Regions from separate parts of the Planococcus sp. SSTMD024 genome, predicted to be linked through region 2. Evidence: riboswitches for the same ligand, from Rfam matches in the RefSeq annotation. Region 2 holds a riboswitch; the other holds the start of a gene.

Region 1 (7,841 bases), 220 kb from region 2:
CGGCCCCATCCCGAGATAGGTGGCGCCGCATGTCAGCGCTTCGTTCGCTTCCTTGACCGAATGCACCGAAACACCGAGCGCCATCGATGCGCCGATCCGCTTCCTCACTGCCCCGCAATCCATATCGTCCTGCCCGATATGGATGCCGTCCGCTTCGATTGCGCAAGCCAAGTCGACATCGTCATTGACGAACATCGGCACAGCGTATTCACGGCATAAGCTCTTGCACTTGGCGGCGAACTCCACGAGCGCGTCATCCGTCAACGCCCCGCGCCCTTTTTCGCGCAGCTGGAAATGGGTGATGCCCCCTTGAAGCGCTTCTTCAAGCAGCGCGAGCGGCTCTTTAGTACCGGCGTTTGTCGTACCCATTAGAAAATAAATCGCTGGATTCCCGAACAAGATGAACAACCTCCTTTACTGATGATTCCTTATAGGCTGCATGGTGCGTCGGGCCGTGGCCATGGCCGATGTGAAGCGGATACGCTAGAGCTGCCTGGATGAATTCTTTTGCGGTGAATAAGGCTTCTTCTACCGATTTGCCTTTGCCGAGTTCGGCTGTCAGCGCCGCTGAAAAAGTGCAGCCCGTCCCGTGCGTCTGTTGGGTCTGGAGACGTTCTGAGCGCAGCAAGATCACCGTGCCTTGACGATCCAAATAAAAGTCTTCCGCAACGTCAGGGTCACTGCTGTGGCCACCTTTGATGATGACGGCTTTAGCACCGATCGATAAAATCGCTTCCGCTGCCTGTCTGCGTGAGGCATCGTCTGTGATGTCCATGCCGCTTAACACTTCTGCTTCCGGGATATTCGGCGTGATGATGGCAGCGAGCGGCACAAGCATCGTTTTGATTGCTTCGACCGCTTCCTGCTGCAATAAAGAAGCGCCGCCTTTGGCGATCATGACGGGATCGATGACGAGGTTTTCCCAGCCGTGGCGCTGGATGCCTTGTGCCGTTTCTTCGATGATGCCGGCGTCAAACAGCATGCCGGTCTTGAGCGCGCGGATGTCGAAGTCCGTCCCGATGGCATCGAGCTGTTCTTTGACCGCTTTTCGGTCCATCGGGTAAATGCCGTGAACGCCCAATGTGTTTTGGGCGGTCACCGCCGTTACCGCCGAGCAGCCGAATGCGCCGAGTTCCTGGAAGGTTTTCAAATCTGCTTGTATGCCCGCTCCTCCGCCCGAATCGGATCCCGCGATTGTCAGTACTTGCGCTTTAGCGTCCATAAAGTGCCGCCTCCTGTCGTTTCGATAGTTCGTCCAAAAAGGCCATTTGGAATGTTCCCGGGTTCAAGGCGACTTTCGACGCGCGGCTTCCTGCATTCGCATACATCTGCAAGCCATACGCAAGCGCATCAAGCGGGGCAGATTCTTCGTCGGTCAAGAATGCGGCAAGCACCGCACTGAGCAAACAACCCATTCCAGTGACCGACGCCATCATCGGGTCTCCGCCTGTAATGTGCTCGGTGCGTTCACCGTCCGTCACCAAATCACGGCTCCCCGTCACCGCGACCAGCGTTTGATGTTCATCGGCCACTTGTTTGGCGATTGTTTCCAAATCCACTTGGCCTTCCCCGGCATCGACGCCGCGCGCTTGCCAGTCCGCTCCCGCAATGGCCGCGAGTTCACCGGCATTGCAGCGGAGCAGTGTGATGTCGAGTTCCGCAAGCAATCGCTTCACTGCCTGCAACCGGTAGCTCGTCGCGCCGGCACCGACCGGATCGAGCACGACCGGGATGCCTTTTTCCATCGCCGCGCGTCCTGCGATGAGCATGCTTTCAAATGAGCGTTCCGTAATCGTTCCGATATTGAGCGATAGGGCATCGGCGTGTCCCGTGAGTTCGGCCACTTCCTGCTGTTCGTCGCCCATGACCGGCGAGACGCCGAGTGCGAGTAGGCCGTTTGCCTGAAAGTTCGAGACGACGTGATTGGTGATGCAATGAATCAATGGTTTTTTTGCGCGCAATTCCCTAATCATGGCGAACACTCTCCTTTTGAGCCGGCAGCTCCCAAGTTTCCATTGTCCACGCCTGCTGCCAGAACTGCCATTCATAATAACTGCTTCTTCTGAAGCGCGTTTTCAATTCCTTACGCCGCTCTTCCGGCAATCCTTCTGCCAATCGGTCCATCCGTTCGATTTGTTCATTCACCAGTTCCCCGAACCATTCGGAGCCGTATGTGCCGATCCATTTCTGGAAAATCGGTTCCTCGGGCGTTGCGGTCTTCAAGCGTTCGCCGATTTCGTAGTAAAGCCAGTAACACGGAAGCAAGGCTGCGAGCACGTCGGCCAGATCGCCTTCTGCCGAACGGTACATATGCGAGACATATGCATAAGCGTGCGGCGAGGGTTCGAATAGTCTCCAATCTTCCTCGGTCACCCCGAGCAATTCCATAAACGATTCATGAAGCGCGAGTTCCGCGGCGCAGGTCTGTTCCGCGTGATGCGCAAATGACTGTGTGGTCTTAAGGTCTTTGGCTTTGGCCGCACCGATCGCCTGTACTTTTGCAAAATGCGTCAGGTAATACGCGTCTTGCATAACATAGAATTTGAAAACGTCGAGCGGCAAATCGCCTTTCGCGATGCCTTTGACGAACGGGTGTTCAAAACTGGCGTCCCATAAATCTGCACATTCCAACCGGACTTCTTTACAAAATGTCATGTCGCTCTCTCCTTTTTTGGGCAAAATAAAACACCGCTTCCCAGGTGAGGAAGCGGCGATAAAGGTCAGCTGTAGAAATTGGAAAAAGGCTCACAATTCGCCCACTTCCCTACGCTGGTATGATCCAGATCAGGTTCAAAGGGTCCGGACTCTTGTCCGTCTCAGCCAACATGGCTCCCCTAGTGGAATAGCGATATTTTTTTATTGTCGGCAATAGAATACCATAGCTGGCCTGCGAATTCAAAACTTTTCGAAATTAAGGGTTTGGTTGGAATCAAGATTGCGGGAGATTGATCGTCTGGTCGGTGTCGGGTTAATCATATTATTGGCGGCTAGCCGAAGCCTCCCTTGGGGTTGAGTTTTTGCAATGGGCCACTGAATTGGCGAAAGGCAGTTGAACCGATTCATTTGCGACGCATCAGCTTCCGCATTCCCTTGCAATTTCGAGGGAAGAAGTGAGTGACTTTGTTGCTTCATTCGCATGGATTCGCCCGCTTAGCTGCAGTGGTGGGTGGGAGTAAGATTTCGGTCGGCTTGTTTCCCGCTGCATTTTTTTCTACCCTTTCACCGCATCGACGGATAACGCAAACGGAGCAGGCGGTAGAGGTTTTGAACGACGGCTTTGCCTAAAGCGTACGTCGGAATCACCAGGATCATTCCGACGAGCCCTGCCAGGTTGCCTCCGATGTATAGGAGGAAAATGATGGTTACGGGATGGACCGATAATTTTTTACCCATGACATTCGGTGAAATGAAATTGCTTTCAATCTGCTGGATGATTACGATGGCGATCAATACCCACAACGCGAGAATCGGGTCCTGGAAGAAGGCCACGATGATCGCCGGAATCGCTCCGAGGACAGGGCCTAAAAAAGGGATGACGTTCGTGAATGTCGCAACGAGCGCCAAAATGATGGCATAGTCTACCCCGAGTATTAGATAGGCGATATAACAAAACACCCCAACAAACAAACTGACAATCGCCTGGCCCTGGATATAAGCACTGAGGTTTTCATCCATGTCGTGAAGGATTTTGGCCCCTTCTTCCCTCGAATCTTGCGGCAAAAGCTTCAGGAAGCTAACCGGCAATTTTTCGCCGTCCTTCAGTAAAAAGAACAGCACAAAAGGAACGACGATAAGGGAAGTCAATGCACTGATCAGCACGCCCGTGAAACTGAGGATGTTTGAACCTAGGCCCGTCAGCATTTCCCGGAAGTTGTCGGCGATGACAGCAGGGTTTAAATCAGGCAAAAAATCCTGTTCTTGGATGTAACTCCACCATTGACTCGACAAGGCGGCATTTGCCTGATTCTGGACTCCCCGGACGATAGCTGGAAAGTTCTCCACTAGTGACTGGATTTGGCGGAAAATGAGCGGGCCGACCCATAGCGAAAAGCCGATGAGCAGACCGATGAACGCCGCGAAAATCATCAGGATCGCGACGACCCGCGGCATCTTTCTTGATAATAGCTTGACGAGAGGCCTGAAGATATAAAACAAGATGCCCCCGATGATGATGATCGGCATCAAGGTGGAAAATGCCACACCGATCGGGTAGAAAACAAACGGCACCCGGGCGGCCAGATTGATGATGGCGAAAATCACAAGAATGTACATTAGAAAGCGAAACGATTTTGTCTTGGGCATTTCGATTCTCCTTTCCTCTGATTCCATTTCTTTGACTGGTCCGGCGGCGGCCTTGTCATCTACAGTCGGCCATCAGCTGAAAGTCGCTTCCTTGTTCAATGCTCAGTTACACTATTTTTAAAATTTGTTTCGCGGAAAATGGCAAGCCGGCTTATCTGTTTCAATTACTATAATATTAATTACACTTCAACACATCAAACACCTTTAAACTTGTGGGCGCTTGGAACTCTTTATCATTTTTACCCAATAAAAAAACAGCCTGGCCGATTAGCCAAGCTGTCTGTTCATTCATTTCCAAGGTTTCTTATAATATGATGCCATCAAATGAAAGCACTTTAAATTTCCTCCACACGCTCGATCTGATAATCCCCGTACTCATCAATCACGATGGTGTAGCGGCGGCGATGGTCGATCGTCCCGGTCTCGCCGTTTGCTTCGTGGTAATTGAACACAGCGCCTGCCTCCACATATGCGGCATCTCCTTCAATCTCGACGGAAGTTACTTCCGGCACGACTGAATCGAATACGCGGCCCGCTGCTGAATACTCCTGCACAACACTGTCGACTGCTTCAACTGCCTGGCTTCCCGGTACCAAGTAAGAAGAATAATAATTCAGTTTCTCGTCATTCATCGAATACGGCAACAAGTCATAATAAGCCTCGATGAAACTCGACAACAGCGCCTCGTCAAAATACGCATCCTTCACGGACGGTTCGACCAATTGCGAATCGGGAAACGGTTCCGGGTTATTCGCCCAGCTGTCCAATAATTCCTTTTTCAAATAAAGCGGAATCGCATAGCCGATTTCGGGATTGTCCTCGAGCATGACCGAATTGATGCCGAGCACTTTTCCGGTGCTTGCATCGAGTAATGGCCCGCCGCTTGAGCCTTGCTTGATCGGGGCATTCATTTCGTACAAATCCGTATAGACAAAGACTTCCGAGAAATCGACGCCGGTATCGGTAATTTCCCCTTCGGTCGCAGTGTTCGCCGCGTTTTCAGGACTCCCGATGGTGATGACCGGTGTCCCGATATCCACCGCTTCCATCTCCTGCTCAAGCGGCTCTTTTCCTGCGAGGTCCTCGACACGCACAAGCGCCAGATCTTCATCGAGCGATATGCCGATCACTTTGCCCGCAAACTCCTGCCCGTCGCTATTGACGAGCGCGATAAACGTCGCATCGCGCACGACATGGGCGTTCGTCAAGATATCGCCTCGGTCGTTGTATAAAAAGCCGGAGCCTTGCTCGAAATCGGTATAGATCGTGTAGACATGCGTCTTGGCATTCGCGATCATCACCGCTTTTTCCTGAGCCGCCGTATCGACCGGCGAATCCGCCTGCCCGGTTTCAGTTGCGGGCGGTGCTTCCGTATCTGTCCCTCCGCAAGCCGCGAGAATCATCGCTGACAGGAAAACCATCAGCCAGTGCATCATCCGTTTGTCCATAATCTCAACCCGCTTCCGTTAATGTGAGTTCATTATAGCAAGCCATAATTGAAAAAGGAACGGGAAAGGACATTGAATGGGTGGGAATGTAATTTCCGTTGCACGCCCGGCATTGAACGGCGGGAATCAGAAAAGCTGCCTTGGCACTCTGCTTTCGCAGCGGCCAAGGCAGCTTTTACCCCGTTATTTTTCTTGAGCTTCCAATGCTTCCAGCAACGGCTTTTCGAAAACCGGCGCAAACGTTCTGGAAAACGTCGCCGTCAGATGGTTGCTGTCGAAATGCGTAACGATGTTTCCGACGACATAATAACAGGAATCCTGGTCACAAAAATAATCGGTCAGGTCGATCGTGGTGGCAGTTTCCGGCATATAGTCCACTTCTTCTAAAGGACTCGGGTCACGGATGACTTCCTCCCGGTCGGATTTGCAGTTTTCCGGGTTGTCCGGATTCTCACTTAAGCACGTCAAAACGTTTTGGTCGTACCAAGGCGTATCGCGTACGAGGAATAGCGGCACTTCATGCTGCTCGAAAAACTTCCACGCTTCAATAAACCCATCCGAAACTTCATCGAAATCTTCTTTCGAACTGCCTACATTCCCTACCGTGAAAATCAGGTCAGGTTTCTCCGATACTAATGCCTCTTTTACATTTTGGAACCAGACATTGCATTCTTCAAATCCTTTTCTGCTGTCTTCCGTAAATCGGCAATTGCCTTTTAAATACGTGACAACTTTTAGGTTATGGGCCTCGGCCAATTCCGCAAGCATCGGCTGCCAGTGGGCGGCATGCGACCCTCCGACCAACGCGATCGTATGGTCGTAATCGGTCAATGCCCCGTACTCACATGGCTCGGCTTCTGTAGTTCCCTTGCCGGACAAGCAGCCATCTTCATAGATTTCAGATCGATCCTGCTTCACGAAGTCCAGGCTCGGCAGGAAAGGTTCCTCAAATTCCGCAGGAGGCGTTAGGCGGCCGTCTTCCAGATAAGTGACAGCTCCGGGATGCGTCTCGAAACTTTCGCTGAGCAACTCGGAACTGACGGGCGGTCCCGCCAAGTAAGCTTCTTGATAAGCGATGGTCGAGGCCCAGATGGCGGCGGAGAAAACTGCGATAATGCTGGCGGTTTTCCAGACCGGGAACTGGATTTTCCGGATCGGCAACTCGAAACCGTAAATCGTGAAATAGGCAAAAATCGTCGCTGCAGCGATAATCGCTAATCCGCCTGTGAGCGAAACCGATTCGACGCCAAATAACGCATAGTAGAAAATCAGCAATGGCCAATGCCATAGATAGAAAGCATAGGAAATGCTTCCGAACTTGACGAGCGGCTTCCAGCTAAGCAGTTGGAAAGCTGAATAGTTCGTCGAATAGTTCCCCGCGATGATGATCAGAACGGCTGAAAGCACCGGCCACAGCGCAGCATAGCCCGGGAACAGCTCTGATACTTGAAGGATGATCCCGCAGCTGATGAGTCCGATTAAGCCGACCCAGCCGAAGAGCCAGGCCACGCGGCTCGAGACGACAAGCTTGTGGATGGTCAGTGCGACCAAGCCGCCAATCCCGAACTCCCAGACCCGGGTGAACGTATGGTAATAGGCCACCGGCTGGTTTGCTGCGGTCAAATAAACCGAATAGCTGAATGATGCCAAAGCAAGAATGGCAATCAATACTGCCAGCATGCGTTTCATGTTATTTCCTGAAATCAGCTTCAGCACCGAAATGGCCACAAAGAAAACGACAAGCCATACCAGATAAAATTGGAACTGGATGCTCAGCGCCCAGAAATGCTGAAACGGCGAAGCGCTATTGTTCTGCGCTAAATAATCCACCGAATCCATCGCCAGCCGCCAATTCTGGAAATAGGACACTGATGCTAGAAATTCATTGATGTTCTGCTGTTTCGTAAACGGGGGCAATATGTACAGGCTGGCGATCAAGACGGTAATCCCAATCAGCCAAGCCGTCGGCAATAAACGTTTTAATAGTTTTACAATATAGGAAAAGTATAAAATCCGGCCGTTCTTTCGATACATCGAAAGCAATGAGGTCGTGATCAAAAATCCCGATACGACAAAAAACACATCGACTCC
Region 2 (7,841 bases):
AGACGGCACGACTTTGCTCGGGGCCGACAATAAAGCGGGAATTGCCGAAATCATGACGGCAATGGAATATTTGATCGAACATCCTGAAATCGAACACGGCAAAATCCGCGTCGGCTTCACGCCGGATGAAGAAATTGGCCGCGGCCCGCATAAATTCGATGTCGCCCGTTTCGGCGCAGATTATGCGTATACAATGGATGGCGGGCCGCTTGGCGAGCTTCAATACGAGAGCTTCAATGCCGCGAGCGCGAAATTGACTGTCCACGGAACAAGCGTCCACCCCGGTTCCGCGAAAGACAAGATGGTCAACGCCATTACGGTCGCGACGCGCTTCCAGGCAGAAATGCCATCAAATGAAGTGCCTGAGAAAACGGAAGGCTACGAAGGCTTTATCCATTTGAACAACTTCAATGGTTCCGTGGAACAAGCAGTGCTTCAGTACATTGTGCGTGATTTCGATAAAGACAAATTCGAAGCGAAAAAGCGCCATATGGAACAAGTGGCTGCTGCATTGCAAAAGGAATTCGGGGAAGAAGCGATCGAACTCGAGCTCGAAGACCAATATTACAATATGCGCGAGAAAATCGAACCGGTGATGGAAATCGTCGACCAAGCCGAACAAGCGATGAAAACATTGGGCCTGTCCCCCGATATCATCCCTGTACGCGGTGGGACGGACGGATCCCAATTATCCTATATGGGCTTGCCGACACCCAATATCTTCACAGGCGGCGAAAACTATCACGGCAAATTCGAGTTCATCTCCGCTGAAAATATGGAAAAAGCGACTCAAGTGATTGTGGAAGTCGCAAAAACCGCAAAATAACTGATTTGCCCTGTTCATTTCCCGGGAAATCTTTTCAGCACAAAAAGCAGCGGCTCAATGCCGCTGCTTTATTTGTTTCATGCAGTTTTTAGGACTCTGTTAATAGCGCGTCGATTTTTTGGTCTTCAGCCAAATACTGGTCGAGCAACTCTTCCAGTTCCTTTTGCTTATCAACACTGGTCAAATCCACACCATACCAAGCTTGCAATCGCTCTCTCGTCAACCGGTACTGTTCCACGCCTGCTCCTGTGTCGAAATCAAATTGGATCCACTCTGCATTGTCGATCAGCGCAAACAAATAAGTCGCATTATGAGCCGCCGTTTCCTTATCGGATGAGGAAGTCTCCGTCCAATCGTAGAAAACGTTGATACCGTATGGCTGTTCTTTAGTCTCGAGTTTTATTCCTGTGAAATTTTCCGCAGCCGGCAGTTGGATAATGGTGTTGACGACGGCACTGTTATTCCCCACTGCGGCCCCTTCGTACTCGAAGAGATCCGGTTCCTCAGCCGCAGGTGAAGGGCTGCATGCGCTGATAAGAAATAGCGGAGCGGAAAACAGAATAGCCGCGGCAAGCATTCTCCCCAATTCAAGCCCTCCTCTCCACCATGTGTATATGCCGCATTCTTCCTCTTAAAATTCGATGCGGTCGATTTTTGCGCCAGTCGATTCGACGCCTTTCATGTATTTGATGCGTTTCTGCACAGCCGTTTCGTTTACTTGTTCATCCGCGTGGTAGGAAGAACGTACCATCGGGCCGGCCTCGCAATGCTTGAAACCTTTCGCCAATGCGATTTCCTTCAATTCCTTGAATTCATCCGGATGGTAATAACGGACAACGTCCAGATGCTTCAACGTCGGCTGTAGATACTGGCCGATCGTCATGATGTCGACTTTGTGTGCCAACAGGTCATCCATCGCTTCGATAATCTCTTCTTTCGTTTCCCCGAGCCCGACCATGATGCTCGACTTGGTCGGCACATGAGGCGCGATTTCCTTGACCCGCAGCAGCAATTCCAGCGAACGGTCGTATGTCGCTCTCGCACGGACACGTTTGGTCAGGCGGCGCACCGTTTCGATATTATGGTTGAAAATATCGGGCTCGCTGCTCATCAACATGTGTAAGCTTTCGTAATCGCCTTTCATATCAGACGGCAAGATTTCGACGGTGGTTTCCGGCATTTTCCGGTGAATCGCACGGACGGTTTCCGCAAAGACTGCAGCCCCGCCGTCTTTCAGATCGTCCCGGGCGACTGCTGTGACGACGACATGCTTCAAGTTCATGATTTCCGTCGACTCCGCTACACGCTCCGGCTCGCCCCAATCCAATTCGTTCGGCAATCCGGTTTTGACGGCACAGAACCGGCACGCTCTTGTGCACGTATCCCCCAGGATCATGAAAGTCGCAGTGCGGCGTTCGCTCCAGCATTCATGGATATTCGGACACTTCGCTTCTTCGCATACCGTGTTCAATTTTTTCTCGCGCATCAATTTCTTCAAGTCATTATACGTTTCGTTCGTGTTCAGTTTCACTTTCAACCATTCGGGTTTACGTTCACGCTGCTTTGTTTTAGTCATCGCATAAGTTCCCCTTTCTCTTCTCGTCTGTGGTTCCATTCTTCGCTTGCATATTTGGCTTCGAGCATGCGCACCTCTTCCAGCAGCTCGGCTGGTGGCTCGAATTTTTCCAAACGAATGCCGAGCCCTGTTTCAAATCCCTCTTTGAATGCCTTTTGCGCTTCATCGAAGCTTGCCGGTTGTTGCATGAGCTCGTTGATCGCTACGGCGCGTGTGCGGAAAGCTTGACGCGCTCTTTCCTTTACCGCTTCACTCGGGTAGACGAACAGTTCAAACAAGCGGTCCTCATTAAGCTCCAACGGAATTGAACCGTGCTGTAAAATGATGCCTTGTTTCCGTGTCTGCGCGCTTCCTGCCGCTTTTCTACCCTCAACAGTCAATTCATGCCAAGACGGTTCTTCAAAACATACCGCCGAAGATTCTTTCGGCCGCTTGGCTTCAGCGGCCAGCTGTGCTTGAATCCCCAAATTGCGGTAGCCTTCAAGCAGGCCGCGGGAAATGACCAAATATGCTTCTTTCACTGATTTCGGCATAAACGGATGGTGCTCTGGAATCACCACACTATAAGTCAATTCCTGTTCATGAAGTACGGCTTTGCCGCCGGTTTGCCTTCTAACCAAGGGAATGCCCATTTGCGCGGCTTTTTCGAGATCGATGCTGCCATTCAATTTCTGAAAAAATCCCACGGAAATCCCAGCCGGCACCCAGCCGTAAAACCTCAGGATAGGCCTCATGCCCGTCTCGCGCTGCCAATTCATCAACGCTTCGTCCATTGCCATATTATAAGCCGGCGTGCAAAATCCCGACTCCATGTACCCCCATGTTTCCTCCAAAAAACTCAACTCCTCTCAGCTTCTGCGCGACTTCCAAATTCCATAAAAAAACACCGCTTTCCCATGGGAAAGCGGTGTATGCAGACAAAGGAAGCATACGTACCACTTCCCTACGCTGGCATGGTCCAGATCAGGTTCAAGGAGTCCAAGCATTCGCTCATCTCAGCCAGTCAATTCCGGCTCCCCCAGTGGTCAGCTATGTATAGTTCTTCTAGAGCTTAACATCCATTTCAAGAAATCACAATATACTAAATAGTATTTTCTTTATCTTTTTATCCAATTTATTCAAAAATATCCAAAAAAAGCTTTCCCTATGCGCTTCTGCGGTTTCGGGAAAGCTTCGCTATTAAATAATGGTCTTGCCATTCTGCGCCAAAGCAAAGTGAATGCTATGTTGAAGCGTCCGGAAGCATTCATAGCCCGAGAGGTCTACGCCCGCTTCGGTAATTGTCATGCTGGTGGACGGCGAAATCCCCGCCAGCACTGTTTTCGTACCGATCAAACCGGCTGCAGAGCCCAACTTTTCGATCAGCATCGCCGCATGCTGGTTGAAGCTTTCGTTCAACCCCGTTAAATCAAGCAGCAAGTAATGCGCTTTGTATTTCGGCAAATTTTCAAGCGTTTTGATCAATAATTCTTCGGCACGCGCTTCATCGTAGCGTCCGAGAAGTGGAACGACCACAATATCTTCCAGCACTGGAATAAGCGGAGAAGAAATGTCCCGGATCATATCATGAAGATCCGCCGTTTTTTCATCCACCAACTGTTCGAGTTCACGGATTTTCTCCGATTCCTTGCGGCGTGCCAGCGTATGAATGTTCTTTTCGATCGTTTCGTCCGATGGGAAATAGCGAATCAAGCATTCATCATGACCTTCAATCTGCGAGTGGATCACTTCATACCAAATGCTGCGGTTCAATAGCGAGCTGAAGATTCCCGCATAATGGGCCGGCAGAAAACTGCCGCCGGTCTGTTTCCCCTGTGCCAGATTGATCTGATATTCCCAACTATTTTTCAGCGTCACTTCCAAGGTGCCGGCTTCCACATCCAAATCGCGGATTGACGCCACTCCCCAGCCAGCTGATGCGTATGTATTGGTAATGAGGTCGGATGCTTTCATCACCGAAATCCCGCCCATTCCATGGAAATAATCTCCGACTACCTGGCCTTGGCGAAACCCAGTCGACTCCAACACGACAGCTGCCGCTTCTTCCCCCGAAATTTCCTCGATGGAATCGAAAAACATTTTCATCGCTGTGGACGTCCAAAACAGCACAGAATTTTGCCCTTCGAACAGGAAGCGCCCTTGCGAAAGGTCCCATTCAAAATCCAAGCCGCCCACGTTTACACTCGTTTGTTGCGTCATTGTACAGCCATCCTCCCTATTTAGTCCTATTGATTAATCATACGCCAGCCCAGTATCTCCAGCAAGTTCAAATGTTTTAAAGCACGCTGATTAAGGAATAGATAGAGAAGAACGCTAAAGGAGAGGTGCTAACGATGGCAGAAAAAGACCGTTTCAATGAAAAAAAACGAAAAACAAGCGACGGAGCTCCAATGGACAATCCTGAGCAAGTGAAGACAGATAAAGAAACCATGACAGAAATGCACGAAGAAGAAATGAACGTAGATTCGATTCCTTTGGAAGACTTGAAGCAGGACATGAAAGACGAAAAGAATCCCCGCGGTACAAAAGACGATTCAGCCAGCGAGGAAAAACATCCCGAATGACCTCTTCTGCGGGCAACACGCCCGCAGTTTTCCTGATAGACGATATTACTGCAAAGGAGAGAGTTGAATGGCACAACAAGAACTGAAACAGCAAGCATTGAAAATCTTGGAAGACAGCATGATCGGGACTTTGGCGACGATCAAAGACAATAAGCCGCATTCCCGTTACATGACCTTCTTCAACGACGAGTTTACTTTGTATACGGCGACAAGCAAGCAGACGCAGAAAGTGGATGAGCTGGAGAAGAACCCGAACGCCCATATCCTGCTCGGCTACGAGGGAGAAGGCGTCGGTGATAGCTTCCTTGAAATCGAAGGGCAAATGTCATTGCGGGATGACCGCGAGATGATCGACAAAGTATGGAATGAACACTTGACCGGCTGGTTTGACGGTCCGGAAGACCCGAACTTGATCATCCTGGCCATTACGCCAACGCGTGTCCGTTTGATGAACCGCAAAGGCAAAGATCCCCAAACAATCGAACTATAAAAAAAAGCCTCCGGCAACGGAGGCTTTTTACAGAGTGTTGAAGAAGTCCATAATCCGCTATGAATGAAAAAGAGAATCACCTTTTCTACATTCAAAAATCAATGTTCTATCTGAGTATTTGGAGAAGCATTCGCTCGACTCCTGTGGGACTAGCGGGTTTGAGAGACCCCGCAGGAACGCAGTGACGAGGAGGCTCGATTCCCGCCCCACGGAAAGCGAGCGATAAGCTTCGGAAAATACGGTTTCCTGAGTTTCTCAACAGCCTGAAAAAAGCCTCCGGCAACGGAGGCTTTTTACAGAGTGTTGAATAAGTCTAAAATCTACTAAACTTTTAAAAAAGTGACTGCGTTTTGACAGTTAAAAATCAAAAATCTAGTTTAGTATTTGGAGAAGCGTTTGCTCGACTCCTGTGGGACTAGCGGGTTTGAGAGACCCCGCAGGTCGCGATAGCGGCTGAGGAGGCTCGATTCCCGCCCCACGGAAAGCGAGCGATAAGCTTCGGAAAATACGGGTTCTTACCTTTCTCGACAGCCTGAAAAAAGCCTCCGGCAACGGAGGCTTTTTTACGTGCGCAATAAATCGCGCAATCCTTCTTTATTAAATAGAAGATCTTGCAGATTGTATTCATCTAAAACCGATAAATAAGCATGCAGCGCTTTTCCGAGAACGCCCCGAAGCCCGCAGATCGGGGAGATCGGGCAAGTGTTGGTCTCTGAACTGAAACACTCCACCAAGTGGAAGTCTTCTTCCATTTGGCGGACGACTGTTCCTACATTTATGTTCTCAGGGCGGTCCGCCAAACGAATGCCGCCTCCCCTGCCCCTGACCGTTTCGATGAATCCCGCTTTGCCGAGTTCGAACGTCACTTTCATCAAATGGTTTTTGGATATATGATAAGCATCGGAAATTTCCTGTATGGTTGTCAGCTTGCCGTCTTCTTTCGTTCCCAAATAGATGAGTACGCGCAATGAATAATCCGTATACATCGTCAACCTCATTGGTTTCACCTTCCCTGCACATTCATTATACGCGCCGCCATAATTTCTGGAAAGGAAACGCATCTGCAGTATTCAGGCTTTTTCAGGTTCATATTCCATGTGTGACTTTTCTGTGAAATGAATTGTGTCTAAATTTTAAAGATGTATTTTAAATATATCTTTTAAATTTCTTTCGGTTTATAGTGGGATTATAGAAAACAAAAGGAGAGATTGACTATGTTATCCGAACAAACAAAAACCATCGTCAAATCCACTGCCCCCGTATTAGCTGAACACGGAAAAACCATCACAACCGTTTTTTACAGCAATATGTTCGAAGCGCATCCGGAACTCTTAAATATTTTTAACCAAGCCAACCAAAAACAAGGCCGCCAACAAACTGCGCTTGCCAATACCGTGTATGCCGCTGCTGTGCACATCGACAATTTGGAAGCAATTCTTCCCGCCGTTGAACAAATCGCCCATAAACACGTGAGCCTCGGTGTCAAAGCAGAACATTATCCGATTGTCGGGGAATACCTTTTGAAAGCAATCAAAGAAGTGCTCGGCGATGCAGCGACAGATGACATCATCAACGCTTGGGCAGAAGCATACGGCGTCATCGCCGATGTTTTCATCAGCATCGAAAACGGCATGTACGAAAAAGCGGAAACCCAGGAGAACGGCTGGAGCTTCTTCAAAGACTTCACCATCGCACGTAAAGTCACAGAAAGTGAAAACATCACTTCCTTCTATTTAAAACCGGCTGATGGCAAGAATGTGCCAAGCTACGAAGCTGGCCAATACATTACGGTCCGCCTGGCCATCCCTGGAGAAGAGTTCCTTTTCAATCGCCAATACAGCTTATCCCAAGCGTCGCGTCCGGATGAATTCCGCATTTCCGTCAAACGCGAAGCCGATAATGACCCGAACGGCCTGGTATCCGTCTATTTGCACGAAAACATGGATGAAGGCGACCGCATCGAAGTGAGTGCACCTGCCGGCGAATTCGTGCTCGATACGAAACGCGATACGCCTGTTGCTTTCGTCAGCGGCGGTGTGGGCATCACCCCGATGATGAGCATGTTCGAAACGGTGGCGACACAAACACCGGAACGCCCAGTTTCATTCCTTCATGCAGCACGCAACGAAACTTTGCATGCTTTCGACAAAGACGTCCAAAAATACGTCGCGACGATGGACAATGCCAAATACAAAACTTTGTATTCCGATGAACCGCAAGGCTATATTACTCGTGAAATCCTCGAAGACATGGTCGATGCAAGCGGTGAAGTCTACGTTTGTGGACCGGTTCCATTCATGGAGAAAATGATCAGCGAATTGCGCGCACTCGGCATGTCCGATGAGCAGATCCACTACGAATTCTTCGGGCCTGCTGTAGCCCTGC

What was found. Region 2 has a riboswitch for thiamine pyrophosphate ahead of AB9R92_RS11920 (lipoate--protein ligase family protein). Riboswitches for the same ligand answer to the same signal wherever they lie in the genome.
Region 1: it holds a riboswitch for thiamine pyrophosphate, as region 2 does, so the genes downstream of both, tenA (thiaminase II) here and AB9R92_RS11920 (lipoate--protein ligase family protein) in region 2, are expected to answer to the same signal.

The regions. Positions count from the first base shown of each region.
Region 1 covers NZ_JBGGNS010000022.1:837,323-845,163, reverse strand. Annotated here, with positions in the region: gene thiE (thiamine phosphate synthase) at 1-399, opposite strand, end outside; gene thiD (bifunctional hydroxymethylpyrimidine kinase/phosphomethylpyrimidine kinase) at 344-1,222, opposite strand; gene thiM (hydroxyethylthiazole kinase) at 1,212-1,973, opposite strand; gene tenA (thiaminase II) at 1,966-2,655, opposite strand; TPP riboswitch at 2,745-2,846, opposite strand; gene AB9R92_RS12875 (AI-2E family transporter) at 3,220-4,302, opposite strand; gene AB9R92_RS12870 (S1C family serine protease) at 4,638-5,750, opposite strand; gene AB9R92_RS12865 (acyltransferase family protein) at 5,934-7,841, opposite strand, start outside.
Region 2 covers NZ_JBGGNS010000022.1:614,652-622,492, reverse strand. Annotated here, with positions in the region: gene pepT (peptidase T) at 1-826, shown strand, start outside; gene AB9R92_RS11930 (DUF4825 domain-containing protein) at 915-1,403, opposite strand; gene lipA (lipoyl synthase) at 1,458-2,402, opposite strand; gene AB9R92_RS11920 (lipoate--protein ligase family protein) at 2,399-3,214, opposite strand; TPP riboswitch at 3,326-3,432, opposite strand; gene AB9R92_RS11915 (STAS domain-containing protein) at 3,582-4,601, opposite strand; gene AB9R92_RS11910 (hypothetical protein) at 4,736-4,966, shown strand; gene AB9R92_RS11905 (pyridoxamine 5'-phosphate oxidase family protein) at 5,034-5,456, shown strand; gene AB9R92_RS11900 (RrF2 family transcriptional regulator) at 6,020-6,454, opposite strand; gene hmpA (NO-inducible flavohemoprotein) at 6,671-7,841, shown strand, end outside.